4 regions of the Streptomyces panacea genome follow, and region 1 is predicted to be linked to each of the others. Evidence: riboswitches for the same ligand, from Rfam matches in the RefSeq annotation. Region 1 holds a riboswitch; each other region holds the start of a gene.
The links. A riboswitch is a leader RNA that binds a small molecule or an ion and turns the genes downstream of it on or off. The one in region 1 is predicted to bind cyclic di-AMP.
Positions count from the first base shown of each region.

Region 2: another riboswitch for cyclic di-AMP. It lies ahead of P3L51_RS27275 (LysM peptidoglycan-binding domain-containing protein); the one in region 1 lies ahead of P3L51_RS06200 (M23 family metallopeptidase).
Region 3: another riboswitch for cyclic di-AMP. It lies ahead of P3L51_RS01700 (LysM peptidoglycan-binding domain-containing M23 family metallopeptidase); the one in region 1 lies ahead of P3L51_RS06200 (M23 family metallopeptidase).
Region 4: another riboswitch for cyclic di-AMP. It lies ahead of P3L51_RS06565 (transglycosylase family protein); the one in region 1 lies ahead of P3L51_RS06200 (M23 family metallopeptidase).

Region 1 is NZ_JARJHW010000015.1:13,307-17,062, forward strand. Features, by position in the region: gene P3L51_RS06190 (bifunctional acetate--CoA ligase family protein/GNAT family N-acetyltransferase) at 1-628, opposite strand, end outside; gene P3L51_RS06195 (HPr family phosphocarrier protein) at 763-1,044, shown strand; gene P3L51_RS06200 (M23 family metallopeptidase) at 1,115-1,918, opposite strand; cyclic di-AMP (ydaO/yuaA leader) riboswitch at 1,932-2,097, opposite strand; gene P3L51_RS06205 (M16 family metallopeptidase) at 2,317-3,684, opposite strand; gene P3L51_RS06210 (M16 family metallopeptidase) at 3,702-3,756, opposite strand, start outside.
Region 2 is NZ_JARJHW010000149.1:74-3,829, reverse strand. Features, by position in the region: gene P3L51_RS27280 (right-handed parallel beta-helix repeat-containing protein) at 1-1,280, shown strand, start outside; cyclic di-AMP (ydaO/yuaA leader) riboswitch at 1,978-2,144, shown strand; gene P3L51_RS27275 (LysM peptidoglycan-binding domain-containing protein) at 2,149-2,895, shown strand; partial or broken gene P3L51_RS27270 (alpha/beta fold hydrolase) at 3,017-3,756, opposite strand, start outside.
Region 3 is NZ_JARJHW010000003.1:54,788-58,543, reverse strand. Features, by position in the region: gene P3L51_RS01705 (tyrosine-protein phosphatase) at 7-810, opposite strand; cyclic di-AMP (ydaO/yuaA leader) riboswitch at 1,218-1,384, shown strand; gene P3L51_RS01700 (LysM peptidoglycan-binding domain-containing M23 family metallopeptidase) at 1,387-2,325, shown strand; gene P3L51_RS01695 (SGNH/GDSL hydrolase family protein) at 2,475-3,302, shown strand; gene P3L51_RS01690 (STM4011 family radical SAM protein) at 3,296-3,756, opposite strand, start outside.
Region 4 is NZ_JARJHW010000016.1:40,763-44,518, forward strand. Features, by position in the region: gene P3L51_RS06555 (cytochrome P450 family protein) at 1-69, shown strand, start outside; gene P3L51_RS06560 (transglycosylase family protein) at 211-1,158, shown strand; cyclic di-AMP (ydaO/yuaA leader) riboswitch at 1,423-1,599, shown strand; gene P3L51_RS06565 (transglycosylase family protein) at 1,603-2,307, shown strand; gene eno (phosphopyruvate hydratase) at 2,589-3,756, shown strand, end outside.

The sequences.
Region 1 (3,756 bases):
CGAGAAGCCGCTGGACGGAGCGCGCCTCGGCGCGCTGCTCGCGGCCCCGCTGGACGGCGAGGGACTCGGCGGTCGGTTCGAGGTCGAGTACGAGGCGGACCGAGCCGTCCTCGAAGTTGCGTTTCTGGGTGAACCCGGCGTCCCGGAACACCTTGATCATCTTGTTGTTGGCGGGCAGCACCTCCGCTGCGAAGCGCCGGATCCCGCGCTCGCGCGCCACCGCGGCGATGTGTTCCAGGAGCGCGGAGGCGATCCCGCGCCCCTGGTGCGCGTCCTGGACGAGGAAGGCGACCTCCGCCTCGTCGGCGGGGGCCGACGCGGGCATGCCCCGGCTGTCGATGCGGTCGTAGCGGACGGTGGCGACGAACTCGCCGCCGACGGTCACGGCGAGGCCCACCCGGTCCACGTAGTCGTGGTGGGTGAACCGGTAGACGTCCTTGTCGGAGAGCCGGGGGTAGGGCGCGAAGAAGCGGTAGTACTTCGACTCGTCCGAGACCTGTTCGTAGAAGCTGACCAGGCGCTCGGCGTCGTCGGTGGTGATGGGCCGGACGCGGGCGGTGCCCCCGTCGCGCAGGACCACGTCTGCTTCCCAGTGAGCGGGGTAGGCGTGCTGCGACGGCGGCGTCATGGGGAGAGCCTACGGCGCGCACACGGGTAGCGGCGGTTGTCCGGCCGGGGCAGTCTGGGGGTGCCTCACCGGTCCGTTACGGGGCACATGAGACACTGGTCTAGACAACAACTGTGACTTTGAAGGGCAACACCATGGCTGAGCGCCGCGTCAACGTCGGCTGGGCCGAGGGCCTGCACGCCCGTCCCGCCTCCATCTTCGTCCGCGCCGCCACGGCCTCCGGCGTTCCGGTGACGATCGCCAAGGCCGACGGCAGCCCGGTCAACGCGGCGTCGATGCTCGCCGTGCTGGGACTGGGCGCGCAGGGCGGCGACGAGATCGTCCTGTTCTCCGACGCGGACGACGCCGACGCCGCGCTGGACCGGCTGGCGAAGCTGGTCGCCGAGGGACTGGACGAGCTTCCCGAGACCGTCTGAGCCGCACCTGTACGACGAAGGCCCCGGCGCGGGACGCCGGGGCCTTCGTCGTAGGTGGATGTCCGTGCCGTCAGACGCCGACGCCGTGCGCGCGCAGGTACGCGACCGGGTCGATGTCGGAGCCGTACTCCGCGCTCGTCCGTGCCTCGAAGTGCAGGTGTGGGCCGGTCGAGTTGCCGGTCGAGCCCGAGAGCGCGATCCGCGCGCCCGGCGTGACGCTCTGGCCGACGGAGACGCCGATCGAGGAGAGGTGTCCGTACTGGGTGTACGTGCCGTCGTTCATGCGGATGACGACGTTGTTGCCGTACGCGCCGCCCCAGCCGGCCTCGACGACGGTGCCCGCGCCGACGGCCACGACCGAAGTGCCGGACGCCGCGCGGAAGTCGACGCCGGAGTGGCTGCCGGAGGACCAGAGCGCGCCGCCGGTCCGATAGCCGGTGGTGACCGGTGAGCCGGTGACGGGGAGTCGGTAGGAGTTGAGGCGCTCGCGCTCCGCGGCCCGTGTCGCGCGCTCCTTCTCCTCGCGGATCTCCTTGGCGCGGGCCGCCGCCTTGCGCTTCGCCTCGGCCTTGGCGCGGGCCGCGGCTTTGGCCTCCGCCTTCGCCTCCGCGGCCTTCCGGACGGCCAGGTGCTGCGCGTCGGCCTGGGCGTCGATCTTCGCGGCGAGCGAGGTGTCGATGACGATGGCGCGGACCGGGGTGACCGGGACGGCGTCCTGGGCGACGGCCGCCTCCACGTCGGCGGCGAGCGCCGGGGAGGCGAGGGTGCCGATGACACCGGCCGCTGTGAGAGTCGCGACTCCGGCGATGTTCGCGCTTCTGCGCGTCATTCGGCTCGGGGCACGGTGCTTCCCGGGGGCACGGGTGAACGCCATGAAGTGGCTGGTCCTTTCCTTCCTTCTCGCCTACCGGGTTAGCTGACGGGTTCGGAGCAGGAAGGTCTCCTACGGGCTCCTCCGCGGATTGCGCGAAGGCCCCCGATTCACCCCAGGGACGTGAATGGGTCCCCGGCTCCCCAGGCTCGCGCCTGACGGGGACTCGGCGATGGCTGTCCGGTGCCGCGGATGCGGCGGGCTCTGGCGGACAGCCGGACCGACGCTAAAGGGGTCATCTTTCAATCACCAAACGGACAGGCCATTTTGTAGCGCACGCCACAGGGCATTCAGGCAACGTCCTCCTGAATGCGGACATAGCGGGGAACCCCGGCGACAGGTTCGTCACCGGGGTTCCCTTTATCCGTTTCGCGCGGTCGCCGCGTGGGGCGTCGTCGGCCTCAGCCGGTGACGACCTTCACCTCGCCGATACCCAGGGCCTCGATCGGCTCCCGGATCACCGAGGCGTCCCCGACGAGCACCGTGACGAGCCGGTCGCCCGGGAAGGCGCTGACGACGGCGGCCGTCGCCTCGACCGTGCCGGTCTCGGCCAGGCGCGCGTACAGCTGCGCCTGGAAGTCGTCCGGGAGGTGCTGCTCGACCTGGTCGGCGAGCGTGTCCGCGACGGACGCGGCCGTCTCGTACTTCAGCGGCGCGACCCCGACCAGATTCTGTACGGCCGTCTCACGCTCGGCGTCCGTCAGTCCTTCGGCCGCGAGCGTACGCAGGACCTTCCACAGGTCGTCCAGCGCGGGCCCGGTCGACTCGGTGTCCACGGAGCCGCTGATGGCGAGCATGGAGGCGCCCGTGCCCTGCGGGTCGGAGCGCAGCACCTGCGCGAAGGACCGCACGCCGTAGGTGTAGCCCTTCTCCTCGCGCAGCACCCGGTCGAGCCGGGAGGTGAGCGTGCCGCCCAGGCAGTACGTGCCGAGCACCTGGGCCGGCCAGACACGGTCGTGCCGGTCGGGACCGACGCGGCCGATCAGGAGCTGGGTCTGGACGGCTCCGGGCCGGTCCACGATCACCACCCGGCCGGTGTCGTCGGCGGTCACCGGCGGCACGGGGCGCGGCTCCGAGGTGTCGCCCGTCCAGTCGCCGAGGGTCTCGGCGAGCAGCGCGTCGACATCGACGTCGGTGAGGTCGCCGACGATCACCGCGGTGGCGGTGGCGGGGCGGACATGCGCGTCGTAGAAGGCGCGGACGCCCTTCGCGTCGATGCGTCCGACGGTCTCCTCGGTGCCCAGGCGCGGACGCGACATGCGCGAGGTGGCCGGGAACAGCTCCTTGGAGAGCTGCTTGGCCGCGCGGCGGGCCGGGTTGGCCTGCTCGTGCGGGATCTCGTCCAGCCTGTTCGTGACGAGCCGGCCGACCTCGCTCTCGGAGAACAGCGGCGCGCGCAGGGCGTCGGCGAGCAGGCCGAGCGCCTTGGGCAGCCGGGAGACCGGGACCTCCAGGGAGACCCGGACGCCGGGGTGGTCGGCGTGCGCGTCGAGCGTGGCGCCGCAGCGCTCCAGCTCGGCGGCGAACTCCTCGGCGGTGTGCTTGTCGGTGCCCTCGGACAGCGCGCGGGCCATGATCGTGGCGATACCGTCCAGGCCCTCGGGCTCCGCCTCCAGCGGGGCGGCGAGGGAGATCTCGACGGCCACCACCTGCTGGCCGGGGCGGTGGCAGCGCAGCACCGTCAGGCCGTTGGGCAGCGCGCCGCGCTCAGGTGCGGGGAACGCCCAGGGCCTGGCCTCTCCGGCCGTCGGCTGCGGGTGGAACTCCATGGTCACGGCAGCGTCGGTCACTGGTCCGCCTTTTCGTGCTGGTCGAGGGTCTCGTCGGTGATCTCGTCGGAA
Region 2 (3,756 bases), on a different contig from region 1:
ACCTGGAGCAGGTGGCGCCCCCGGCGCCCAAGCCGGCCGAGTGCGCCTCGATCACCGAGTACGGGGCCGTCCCCGACGACGGGAACGACGACACCAAGGCCATCCAGGACGCGGTGACCGCCGACCAGAACGGCGACATCGACTGCGTATGGATCCCGGCGGGCCAGTGGCGCCAGGAGCGGAAGATCCTGACCGACGACCCGCTGAACCAGGGGCAGTACAACCAGATCGGGATCAGTGACGTCTCGATCCGCGGCGCGGGTATGTGGCACTCGCAGCTCTACACGCTCACCGAGCCGCAGAACGCGGGCGGGATCAACCACCCGCACGAGGGCAACTTCGGCTTCGACATCGACGACAACACCCAGATCTCCGACATCGCGATCTTCGGCTCCGGCCGGATCCGCGGCGGCGGGGGCGCTGAGGGCGGAGTGGGCCTCAATGGCCGCTTCGGCAAGAACACCAAGATCTCCAACGTCTGGATCGAGCACGCCAACGTAGGTGCCTGGGTCGGCCGCGACTACGACAACATCCAGGCGCTCTGGGGCCCCGCCGACGGCCTCCAATTCAGCGGAATGCGGATTCGCAACACATACGCCGACGGCATCAACTTCACCAATGGCACGCGCGATTCGCAGGTCGACAATTCGTCCTTCCGCACCACGGGTGACGATTCGCTCGCCATCTGGGCCAACCGGTACGTCAAGGACCCGGCGGTGGACATCGCGCACGACAACTCGTTCACCAACAACACCATTCAGCTGCCCTGGCGGGCGAACGGCGTCGCGATATACGGCGGTTACGGCAACAAGGTGCAGAACAACCTGATCGCCGACACCGCCAACTATCCCGGCATCATGCTGGCGACCGACCACGACCCCCTGCCTTTCTCCGGCGAGACCCTGCTCACCGGAAACGCGCTCCACCGCACCGGCGGCGCCTTCTGGAACGAGGACCAGGAGTTCGGCGCGATCACGATCTTCCCGGCGAGCCGGGACATCACCGGAGTCAAGATCAGGGACACCGAGATCTCGGACTCCACCTATGACGGCATTCAGTTCAAGAACGGCGGCGGCAACGTACCGGACGTGGAGATCGGCAACGTGACGATTCACAAGTCCAACAACGGCTCCGGCGTCCTGGCGATGGGCGGCGCCCGCGGCAGCGCGGCGCTGACCAACGTGACCATCACCGGCTCGGCCGAGGGTGACGTCCTCGTCGAGCCGGGATCGAGCTTCGTGATCACCGGCGGCCCCGGCACCAAGCAGGCCGTCAACTAGGCCCCGGCCCCCGACCCCTGGTTCACAAATATGGGCTTTTAGGTACATATCCCTAGGTCGCGAGCCCGCTCGGCGCCTTCCGTACCGCTCCGCGAGGGGAGCGGTGGAAGGCGCCGAGTCGTCGGCGTAGTCACTCCATGACGTCACGTGCCCGAGGGAACCGCTTCGCGGGTATCGGGCACAGCGGCGCCCGGTCCCCTCCCGAACCCTCCGCCCCCGAACCCTCCGCGGAAACCTTCGCCGGAGGGCGGCGCCGCATTCACGTGACGGGGGGCCGGGTCGAATGCGCGCGTGGACAAAGGGTGTTGGCGGGCTGTCGACAGTGAATTCGCCCAGGGGTGGGCACCTCGCCTCCACTTCGCCGCGATCCACATAAAGTAATCATTTGTCCGCTTTGCGGGGTGGGTCGTTATGGGTATTTCGCGCCTAACTTGTCCCTTTCTGGATGGTGTTGTGTATGCGTGGTTGCGTTGAATGCCCGTGATGTGTGTCACAGGGGCGGCGGGTCACGCGTTCCGCCCGACTGGCCACTTCCCGCACTGGAAAAGAAAGTTGAGACCTGAATCGCCGGGCAGGAATTCGGATTGATCTCCACCGGACCCGTGAATGGCATGGTGCCGTGAATTCAGGACTTGTTTCGCCCGGACGTTCTCGCTTACGTTCTCGTCATTCCGGACGGAACGCCGAATCCTGCCGCCGTCCGGAAACCGCATCCAACCATTCACGTACGGCAGGAGCGGGGGACCCAGGTAAGTCGCCGATCCGGAACACCGGACCGGCTCGGGGTGAAGCCGCGCCCACAGCGCGGCCGGGCATCTCCCGCCCGAACCCGACAGCTCACCTCGCAGGCGACGGAGAGGACCTCGTCATGCCCGCACAGGGTAAGCACCGCCGTTCCCGCACCATCCCGCTCGCCCACCGGCTCATCGCCGTCGGCACGGGCGGCGCCGCACTCGCCCTGCCCCTGGTGACCGCCACCACGGCCGGCGCCGCGCCCGCCCCGCAGCACGTCGCGGCGGCCCCGTCGGCCGTCACCGCCGCCCAGAAGGTGACCCACACCGTCGTGAAGGGCGAGTCGCTGGCCAAGATCGCGGACGCCCGTTCCGTGAGCGGTGGCTGGAAGGCGCTGTACAAGACCAACCGCGACACCGTCGGCGACAACCCGTCGCTCATCCGCCCCGGCCTGAAGCTGAAGCTCGCCGGAAAGCCCAAGGCAGCCGCCGCCCCGACCGCCTCGGCCAAGGAAGCCTCGGCCAAGCCCGCCGAAGCCGTCCAGGCCGCCGCGAAGTCCTACACCAACGACCTCGACGGCTGGATCCGGGAGGCGCTGGACGTCATGGCGCAGAACGGCATCCCCGGCTCGTACGACGGCATCCACCGCAACATCATGCGCGAGTCCGCGGGCAACCCCCAGGCCATCAACAACTGGGACTCCAACGCCGCGGCCGGCATACCGTCGAAGGGCCTGCTCCAGGTCATCGACCCGACGTTCGAGGCGTACCACGTGCCCGGCACGTCGACCGACAGCTACGACCCGGTCGCCAACATCACCGCGGCGTGCAACTACGCGGCCGACCGCTACGGCTCGATCGACAACGTCAACGGCCCCTACTAAGAGGCGGTATCACCACCTCGCGCGACTCTCGGGCCGCGTCTGTCCCTCCCTCGCCGGCCGGGCCGCACACGCGGCCCGGCCGGCGAGCGGCGTGAGGCGCCCCGGACCGGAACCGCGGAGCTCAGGACAGCCCCTGGGTAAGGATCTCGCCCCGCGCCACCAGCCAGTCCATCGCCGACGGGCACACGTCGAGCACCGAGACATGCCCGTCCTCGGGCCGCACCCACAGCTCCGCGCGGGGGAGAGCGGCGAGCATCCACTCGGCGTGCGCGGGTGGTACGACCCGGTCGAGGCTGCCCTGCACGAGCAGTACGGGCGCGGCCACCTCCGCAAGGTCGAAGCCCCACGCGGTGGCGAAGGCGACATCGTCGTCGATCAGCCCGTCCGCCCCGGCCTGACCCGCCTTCCCCGCGTCGGCCCCCAGCGACGTCCACGTGCCCGCCAGCGCCGCGAAGTCGGCGGAGGTGAAGCTCGACGGGTCGAACTCGTCCGTCGCCGCGTACAGTTCGCGCGCCTCGCGCCCGTCGGCGGCGGCCCGCAGGCCCCCGGGCGAGGTCATCCCCTCGTACCAGTCGAAGTCCCGCGTGTACGGCGCGATGCCCGCCAGGCAGGCCACACCCGTCACCCGGTCCGGCAGCAGCGCGGCGCACGCCAGCGCGTGCGGCCCACCACCGGACGCCCCCATCACCGCGAACGACCCCACGCCGAGAGCGTCGGCGATCCGGGCCACGTCGTCCGCCGCCGCGGCCACGTTCCGGCCCGGCAGCGGGCTGGAACCTCCGTAACTGGGGCGGCCGTACGTCACCAGCCGGATACCGCGCGCCGCCGCCGCGGTGAGCAGCGGCTCCAGCGGTGCGCCCG
Region 3 (3,756 bases), on a different contig from region 1:
CAGCCCTCAGCCCTCGTCGACGAGACGCGTCCGCAGTCGCTCGCGCGTCTCGTCCGTCAGCCCCAGGCCGTCCGTGAGATAGCGGTCCACGCTGCCCCACGTCTCCTCCATCGTCGTGAACGCCGTTTCGAGATACACGGCGCGCGCGTCGAACAGCGGCGCGAGCAGCTCCAGCACCTCCGGCGAAGTCCCGCCGGGCGACGGGTCGCTGCGCCGTACCCGGTATCTGCGGTGGGGATCGTTCGACTTCAGATAGTCGGCCTCGATCGCCTCCCGCTCCACGCCCACGGCGAGCAGCGACACCGCGATGGAGAGACCGGCCCTGTCCTTGCCCGCCGCGCAGTGCATCAGCGCGGGCAGGCTCTCCTCGGCCAGGGCGTGCAGCACGTGCCGGTGTTCGGCGGTGCGGTCCAGAATGATCGAACGGTACGAAGCGGACATCCGGGCCACGCCCTTGCCGTCGGCCAGGATCGACCGCAGCTGGTCGAGATCGCCGTCACGGACCATCTTCCAGAACTCGGTCCCGTCGGCCGGGTCGGTCAGCGGGATGTTCACGTTCCGTACGCCCGGCAGCTCGACGTCCAGGCCGTCGAGCTTCTGGTCGGCCGCGTTGCGGAAGTCGAAGACCGTGTGCAGCCCCAGCGACGTCAGGAACACCGTGTCCTCGGCGGTGGCGTGCGCGAGGTGGCCGCTGCGGAAGAGCCGTCCGTGCCGTACGCGCCGCCCGTCGGCGGTCGGCAGACCGCCCACGTCGCGGAAGTTGCGGACACCGGCCAGGTCGGGCTCGGCCGGCGGGACCTGCTGCGGCACCTCGTGCGTCACGTGAGCTCCTCCGCGTCTGCGGCCGGCGCTCGTCGCCGACGCTGTCGCGCTCCGACTTTACGACATCGGTTCCCGCTGAAATCGCTTCAAGAAGAGGGCTTCTGTCCGTATTGAGTGATTACGCATAACGTGCCCCGGTCGCGGCGGAGATGGGCGGTGATCGGCCTCGGCTGGTGAGCAGGATCATATCCGTGACGGTGTGTGGCCGCGCCGAGGAAGGGGAATTGGGACGGCGCACGGAATTCGAAGATCCGTAATCCACGCAGGGTGACCGCGCGCGGCGGCCGATATTCGAGGCCGGATTGTTGAAGGAATACAACGGCTTGTACGGGTCGGCCCACCCGGCTTACGGTCACCGCAATCCGAGCGGATCGCCGAATCCTGCCGCCGTTCGGAATCCGCATCCACCCAGCACTCATCAACGTGTGGCAGGAGCGGGGGACCCAGGTAGTACGCCGGCCCGGACATCCGGACGGCTTGGGGTGAAGTCGCGTCACGGCGCGGCCGGGCATCTCCAGCTCGAACCCGACAGCTCACCTCGTAGGCGCCGGAGAGGAAATCGCCATGCCCGCAAAGGGTAAGCACCGTCGTCCGAGGACCAACCCGATCACGCGCGGATTCGTCGCCGCCGGAACGGGTGGCGCCGCCATCGCAATTCCGCTCATCGGTGCCACGGGCGCCCATGCCGCCGAGCAGACCGCCGCCCCGTCGGTCGCGCACACCGCTTCCGTCGCCTCCGCTCCCGCCGCCGCTCCGCAGACGGCGCGGCAGGCCGCGACCGCCCAGACCGTGAAGACGTACTCGGTCACGGCGGGCGACTACCTCGCCAAGATCGCCGAGTCGCAGAAGGTCAGCGGCGGCTGGGAGAAGCTGTACGAGGACAACCGCGAGGCCGTCGGTGACAACCCGTCGCTCATCCACCCGGGTCTGAAGCTCACCATCGGAGCCAAGGCCAAGGCGTCCTCCGAGGGCAAGGCCGAGGCCGCGCCGAAGAAGGCCGCACCGAAGAAGGCGGCGCCCGCGAAGCCCGCCCCGGCCGAGCCCGCCCCCAAGGCCGACACCACGGCGAACCAGCCCGCGGCGCAGAGCGACGCCTCCGGCTACACCGCCCCCGTCGACGGCGCGGTCACCACCACCGCCTACCGCGCGGCCGGCGGCAGCTGGTCCAGCGGCTACCACACCGGCGTGGACTTCGCGGCCTCGTCGGGCACCACCGTCAAGGCGGTCGGCCCCGGCACCGTCGTCTCGGCAGGCTGGGCCGGGTCGTACGGCAACGAGGTCGTCATCAAGCACGACGACGGCCAGTACTCGCAGTACGCCCACCTCTCCTCGCTCGCCGTCTCGGCGGGCCAGAGTGTCGGCGGCGGTGACCAGATCGGCCTCTCCGGTTCCACCGGCAATTCCACCGGGCCGCACCTGCACTTCGAGATCCGCACCGGCCCGAGCTACGGCTCCGACGTCGACCCGCTGGCGTACCTGCGCGAGCACGGCGTTTCTCTCTGAGAATGGTCGTCGGCCGGCGCCCGGTGCGCCGGCCGACGACCATTCCCGTATTCCGGCTTGAACGAATTTTGACCGGTGGCGTTTCTCACCGGCGTCAACACCTCCTTACGGTCGCGTAGGTCACATACGCAAGTGAATGATGTTCAGCTGTGGCTGACGATTCGAGAGCGAAATTCAGAAGCACCTTCGGGTCGTACGCCGCCATCGGTGACAGCTTCACCGAGGGCGTCGGCGATCCCGGGCCGGGCGGAATCTATGTCGGCTGGGCGGACCGGCTCGCCGTACTGCTCGCCGATCGCACACCGGACGGGGCGGCCGTCGCCGACCCCGACCACGGTTCGTTCCGGTACGCCAATCTCGCCGTACGTGGACGGCTGCTCGACCAGATCGTGGCCGAGCAGATCCCGCGCGCCAAGGAACTCGCCCCGGACCTGGTGACGTTCTGCGCCGGCGGCAACGACATCATCCGGCCCGGCAGCGACCCCGACGATGTCGCGGAACGCTTCGAGCGGGCACTCGCCGACCTCACCGGCGCCGTCGGCACCGTCATGGTCCCCACCGGGTTCGACACCCGAGGCGTGCCCGTGCTGCGCCATCTGCGTGGCAAGATAGCCACGTTCACCGCGCACGTCCGCTCCATCGCGGACCGCTACGACTGCCCGGTCCTGGACCTGTGGTCGCTCAAGTCGGTCCAGGACAGACGCGCTTGGGGCGGCGACCGGCTGCACCTGTCACCGGAGGGCCACACCCGCGTGGCCCTGCGCGCGGCCCAGGTCCTCGGCCTCGACGTCCCCGCCGACCCCGACCAGCCGTGGCCGCCGCTGCCGCCACGCGGCGCGCTGGAGGTGCGCCGCGACGACATGCAGTGGGCGCGTGAATACCTGGTCCCCTGGATCGGCCGCCGCCTCCGGGGCGAGTCCTCGGGCGACCACACGGTCGCCAAACGCCCGGACCTGCTGCCGCTGCCGCGTCACTGAGTCACCGGCCACCGCCCACCGGCCGGTATCCGTTCCAGGACGCCGCCCGCGAAGACGTCGTACAGCGGCAGTGTCTCCAGATGCACGTAGCCGATGTGGCAGTCGCAGACCGCGAGCGGGCACGCCCGCGGTTTCAGGGCCGCGCGGTACGAGCCGTCGTAGAGGTTGCCCAGCTCCGCCGGGACGAAGTGGCAGCGGCGGACCGTGCCTTCGCCGTCGACCGAGATCACCGACTCGCCCGTACGGCACGGAAGGCCGGCCGAGCGGTGGGGGTGGCGGCTGTACGGGAACAGGGGGTCGACCGACGTCCAGTCGGCGGCCTCCGGATCCGAATAGGCGCGCCCCTCCGCCGCGTTGACCCACAGATAGACGTGCTCCGGGAGATCGGCGCGCAGGCGGCGGGCCTGGTCGAGGTGGTCGGGGAGGCCGACGATGCCGACGCTGAAGCGGATGC
Region 4 (3,756 bases), on a different contig from region 1:
TGGCGTGGGGGGCTCATCATGCGTGGACTGCGCACGCTCCCGGTGCAGTTCACAGCGGTGCGTGACTGACGGATCGTCAACACTGTGACTTTCACGTGATCTCCGCTGCATCGACTTGTGACAGACCTTGGAGTACGGCTACGTTCACGACCGTCTCAGCAGTCACGTGTTCGGGATTCACGTTTCAGCAGTCTCACGGAAGGCAACCGCATGCGCTCCGGGAACGGCCGGCACCGTCGGCCCCGTCAAGCCCCCGCCCTCGTCGTCGCGGCAGGGGTGACAGGCTCGGCGATCGCCATTCCGCTGCTCGGCGCGACCGGCGCCAGCGCGGCCGACGCCACCACCTGGGACCGCGTCGCCGAGTGCGAGAGCGGCGGCATGTGGAGCGCCGACCTCGGCAACGGGTTCTATGGCGGGCTCCAGATCTCCCAGGAGACCTGGTCCGACTTCGGCGGTACGGCGTACGCGCCCACCGCCGACCAGGCCAGCCGCAGCCAGCAGATAGCCGTCGCCGAGAAGATCCTCGACGCGCAGGGGCCGACCGCGTGGCCGACCTGCGCGCTGGTCACCGGGCTCACGGCGGACGCCGGTACGGCTCCGGACGGCGAGCCCTCCGGTGACTCCTCCGACGCCGCCCAGAAGTCCAAGGCGCCCGCGGAGCCCGAGCCGAGCGAGACGGCCGTCCTGCCCGCCGCTCCCGAGTCGACGCCCGCGTCCGGTCAGTTCGGCCGTGACTCCGCCTCGGAGGCCCAGGAGCCCGGCACTGGGGGGCCGGGCACGGAGTCGAGCACGGACGCCGCTACCGAGGCCGGCGGCGGCCAGGGCAAGCACCGCGGCGAGGCGGCACCCGAGGCGGGCACGTCGGCCGACGCCTCGGACGGATCGGGCGAATCGGATGGAACGGCCGAAGCGGGCACGTCGGACGAAGCGCGCGACGGCGGTCGTCATGCCTCGCGGAGTGACGGTTCGGCACGCGACGGCGACACCGCCGCCGACGGCTCGTACACCGTCCGCGCCGGCGACAACCTGTGGGCCATCGCCGACGAGCAGAAGGTGGAGGGCGGCTGGTCCGCGCTCTACAAGGCGAACCGCGAGGTCGTGGGCTCCGACGCCGACCTGATCCTGCCGGGCCAGAGTCTCGATCTGGCCGCGAAGTAGGGGTAGTTAAACGGTCTATGTCCGTATCTGGGCAAGTGAGACAAGGGTCTCTTCGCCCCAACTGATGCGGTCTGACCGGCACGTCGCCCCGCCTCCGTCCCGACCTGCGTAAACAGGGGTTTCCCCGGGACGGGATGGGCGAATCATCCCGGATGTTCCTCCTTTGAACATCCGGGATGTCTGTGTTTACGGTCTGAACCGCTCGCACCGCGGGCACCGTCGACCGTCACGCCGAATCCTGCCGTCGGTCGGGGGGAGTAGTCGTCGCGTCAAGCGCCGAAGGCAGGAGCGGGGGACCCAAAGGTAAGTGCCGGTCAGTACGGCCGGCTCGGGGTGCAGTCGTGTGCAGGGGGACGTGAAGGCGTTCCCGGGTCACACGGCCGGGCAACTCACTTGGCCCGAACCCGACAGCTCACCTCGTAGGCGTCGGTGAGGAGATCTCGCATGCTGTTTTCCAGCAAGTCCGGCAGGGCCAAGCACCGCCGCCCGTCCAAGGCCGTCCGTTACGCCACGCTCGCCGGCATCACCGGTGCCGCTGTCGCGGTCCCGCTGATCGGCGCCACCTCCGCCTCCGCGGCCACCACCTCCGAGTGGGACGCCGTCGCCCAGTGCGAGTCCGGCGGCAACTGGTCGATCAACACCGGCAACGGTTACTACGGCGGCCTCCAGTTCTCCTCCTCCACCTGGGCCGCGTACGGCGGCAGCGCCTTCGCGTCCAGCGCCGACCAGGCCTCGAAGTCCCAGCAGATACAGGTCGCCGAGAAGGTCCTGGCGGGCCAGGGCAAGGGTGCCTGGCCGAGCTGTGGCGTCGGCCTGTCCAACGCCGCGAACAACGCCGGCTCCGACGACTCCGGCCAGCAGGCCCAGGAGCAGGCCCCCAAGGCCGCTCCCAAGGCCGCCCCGAAGGCCGCTCCGAAGCAGGAGTCCGCCCCGCGCGCCGCGCAGGAGCAGTCCGCCTCGCGCGGTGAGACGCGCGGCCCGGTCAAGAAGGGCGACGGCGAGTACAAGGTCAAGGCCGGCGACACGCTCTCCAAGATCGCCGACACCAAGAAGGTCGAAGGTGGCTGGAAGAAGCTCTTCGATCTGAACAAGGGCATCGTCGAGAACGCCGACGAGATCTTCCCGGGTCAGCAGCTCCACCTGAGCTGACCCTTCCCTGCCCGAGCCCCGGCACGGCGCGCCTCACTCCCCCCGGACGCGCCGTGCCGGGGCTCGGCCCCGCCCGGCCGCCACCGCCTTCGGGCCGGACCGGACCGGACAGGGCTGGACCGGGCCGGGCCGGACCCCAGGACATTCGCGGCTGAACGGGCATTCAGGACTCTTTTCGTCCCAGCGGGCGGGCATCTGCCGACCGCCGACCGGGAGCCGGTTAGGCTCATGCCGCAAGGCCAACGAGGCTCTGCACTCCACGCGTCACATCCCAGAAGGAGATGCTCGTGCCGTCCATCGACGTCGTCGTAGCCCGGGAAATCCTTGACTCCCGAGGCAACCCAACGGTCGAGGTCGAGGTCGGCCTCGACGACGGCAGCACCGGCCGTGCTGCTGTCCCCTCCGGTGCGTCCACCGGTGCGTTCGAGGCCCTTGAGCTCCGCGACGGTGACCAGAACCGCTACCAGGGCAAGGGTGTCGAGAAGGCGGTCCTCGCCGTCATCGAGCAGATCGGCCCGGAGCTCGTCGGTTACGACGCCACCGAGCAGCGCCTGATCGACCAGGCGATGTTCGACCTGGACGCCACGCCCGACAAGTCCTCGCTCGGCGCCAACGCCATCCTCGGTGTCTCCCTGGCCGTGGCGCACGCCGCGTCCGAGGCCTCGGACCTGCCGCTCTTCCGCTACCTCGGCGGCCCGAACGCGCACCTGCTGCCCGTTCCGATGATGAACATCCTCAACGGCGGGTCGCACGCCGACTCCAACGTGGACATCCAGGAGTTCATGATCGCGCCGATCGGCGCCGAGTCGTTCTCCGAGGCCCTGCGCTGGGGTGCCGAGGTCTACCACACGCTGAAGAAGGTCCTGAAGGAGAAGGGGCTCTCCACCGGCCTCGGCGACGAGGGCGGCTTCGCGCCGAACCTGGAGTCCAACCGCGCCGCGCTCGACCTGATCCTCGTGGCCATCAAGGAAGCCGGCTACGCCCCGGGCAAGGACATCGCGCTCGCGCTCGACGTGGCGGCCTCGGAGTTCTACAAGGACGGCTCCTACGAGTTCGAGGGCAAGTCGCGCTCGGCCGCCGAGATGACCGAGTACTACGAGGAGCTCGTCGCCTCGTACCCGCTCGTCTCCATCGAGGACCCGCTCTTCGAGGACGACTGGGCCGGCTGGAAGGTCCTCACCGACAAGCTGGGCTCCAAGGTCCAGATCGTCGGCGACGACCTCTTCGTCACCAACCCCGAGCGCCTGGCCCGTGGCATCGAGGAGGGCTCGGCCAACGCCCTGCTCGTCAAGGTCAACCAGATCGGTTCGCTGACCGAGACCCTGGACGCCGTCGAGCTGGCGCAGCGCAGCGGCTTCAAGTGCATGATGTCGCACCGTTCCGGTGAGACCGAGGACGTCACGATCGCCGACCTGGCCGTCGCCACCAACTGCGGCCAGATCAAGACCG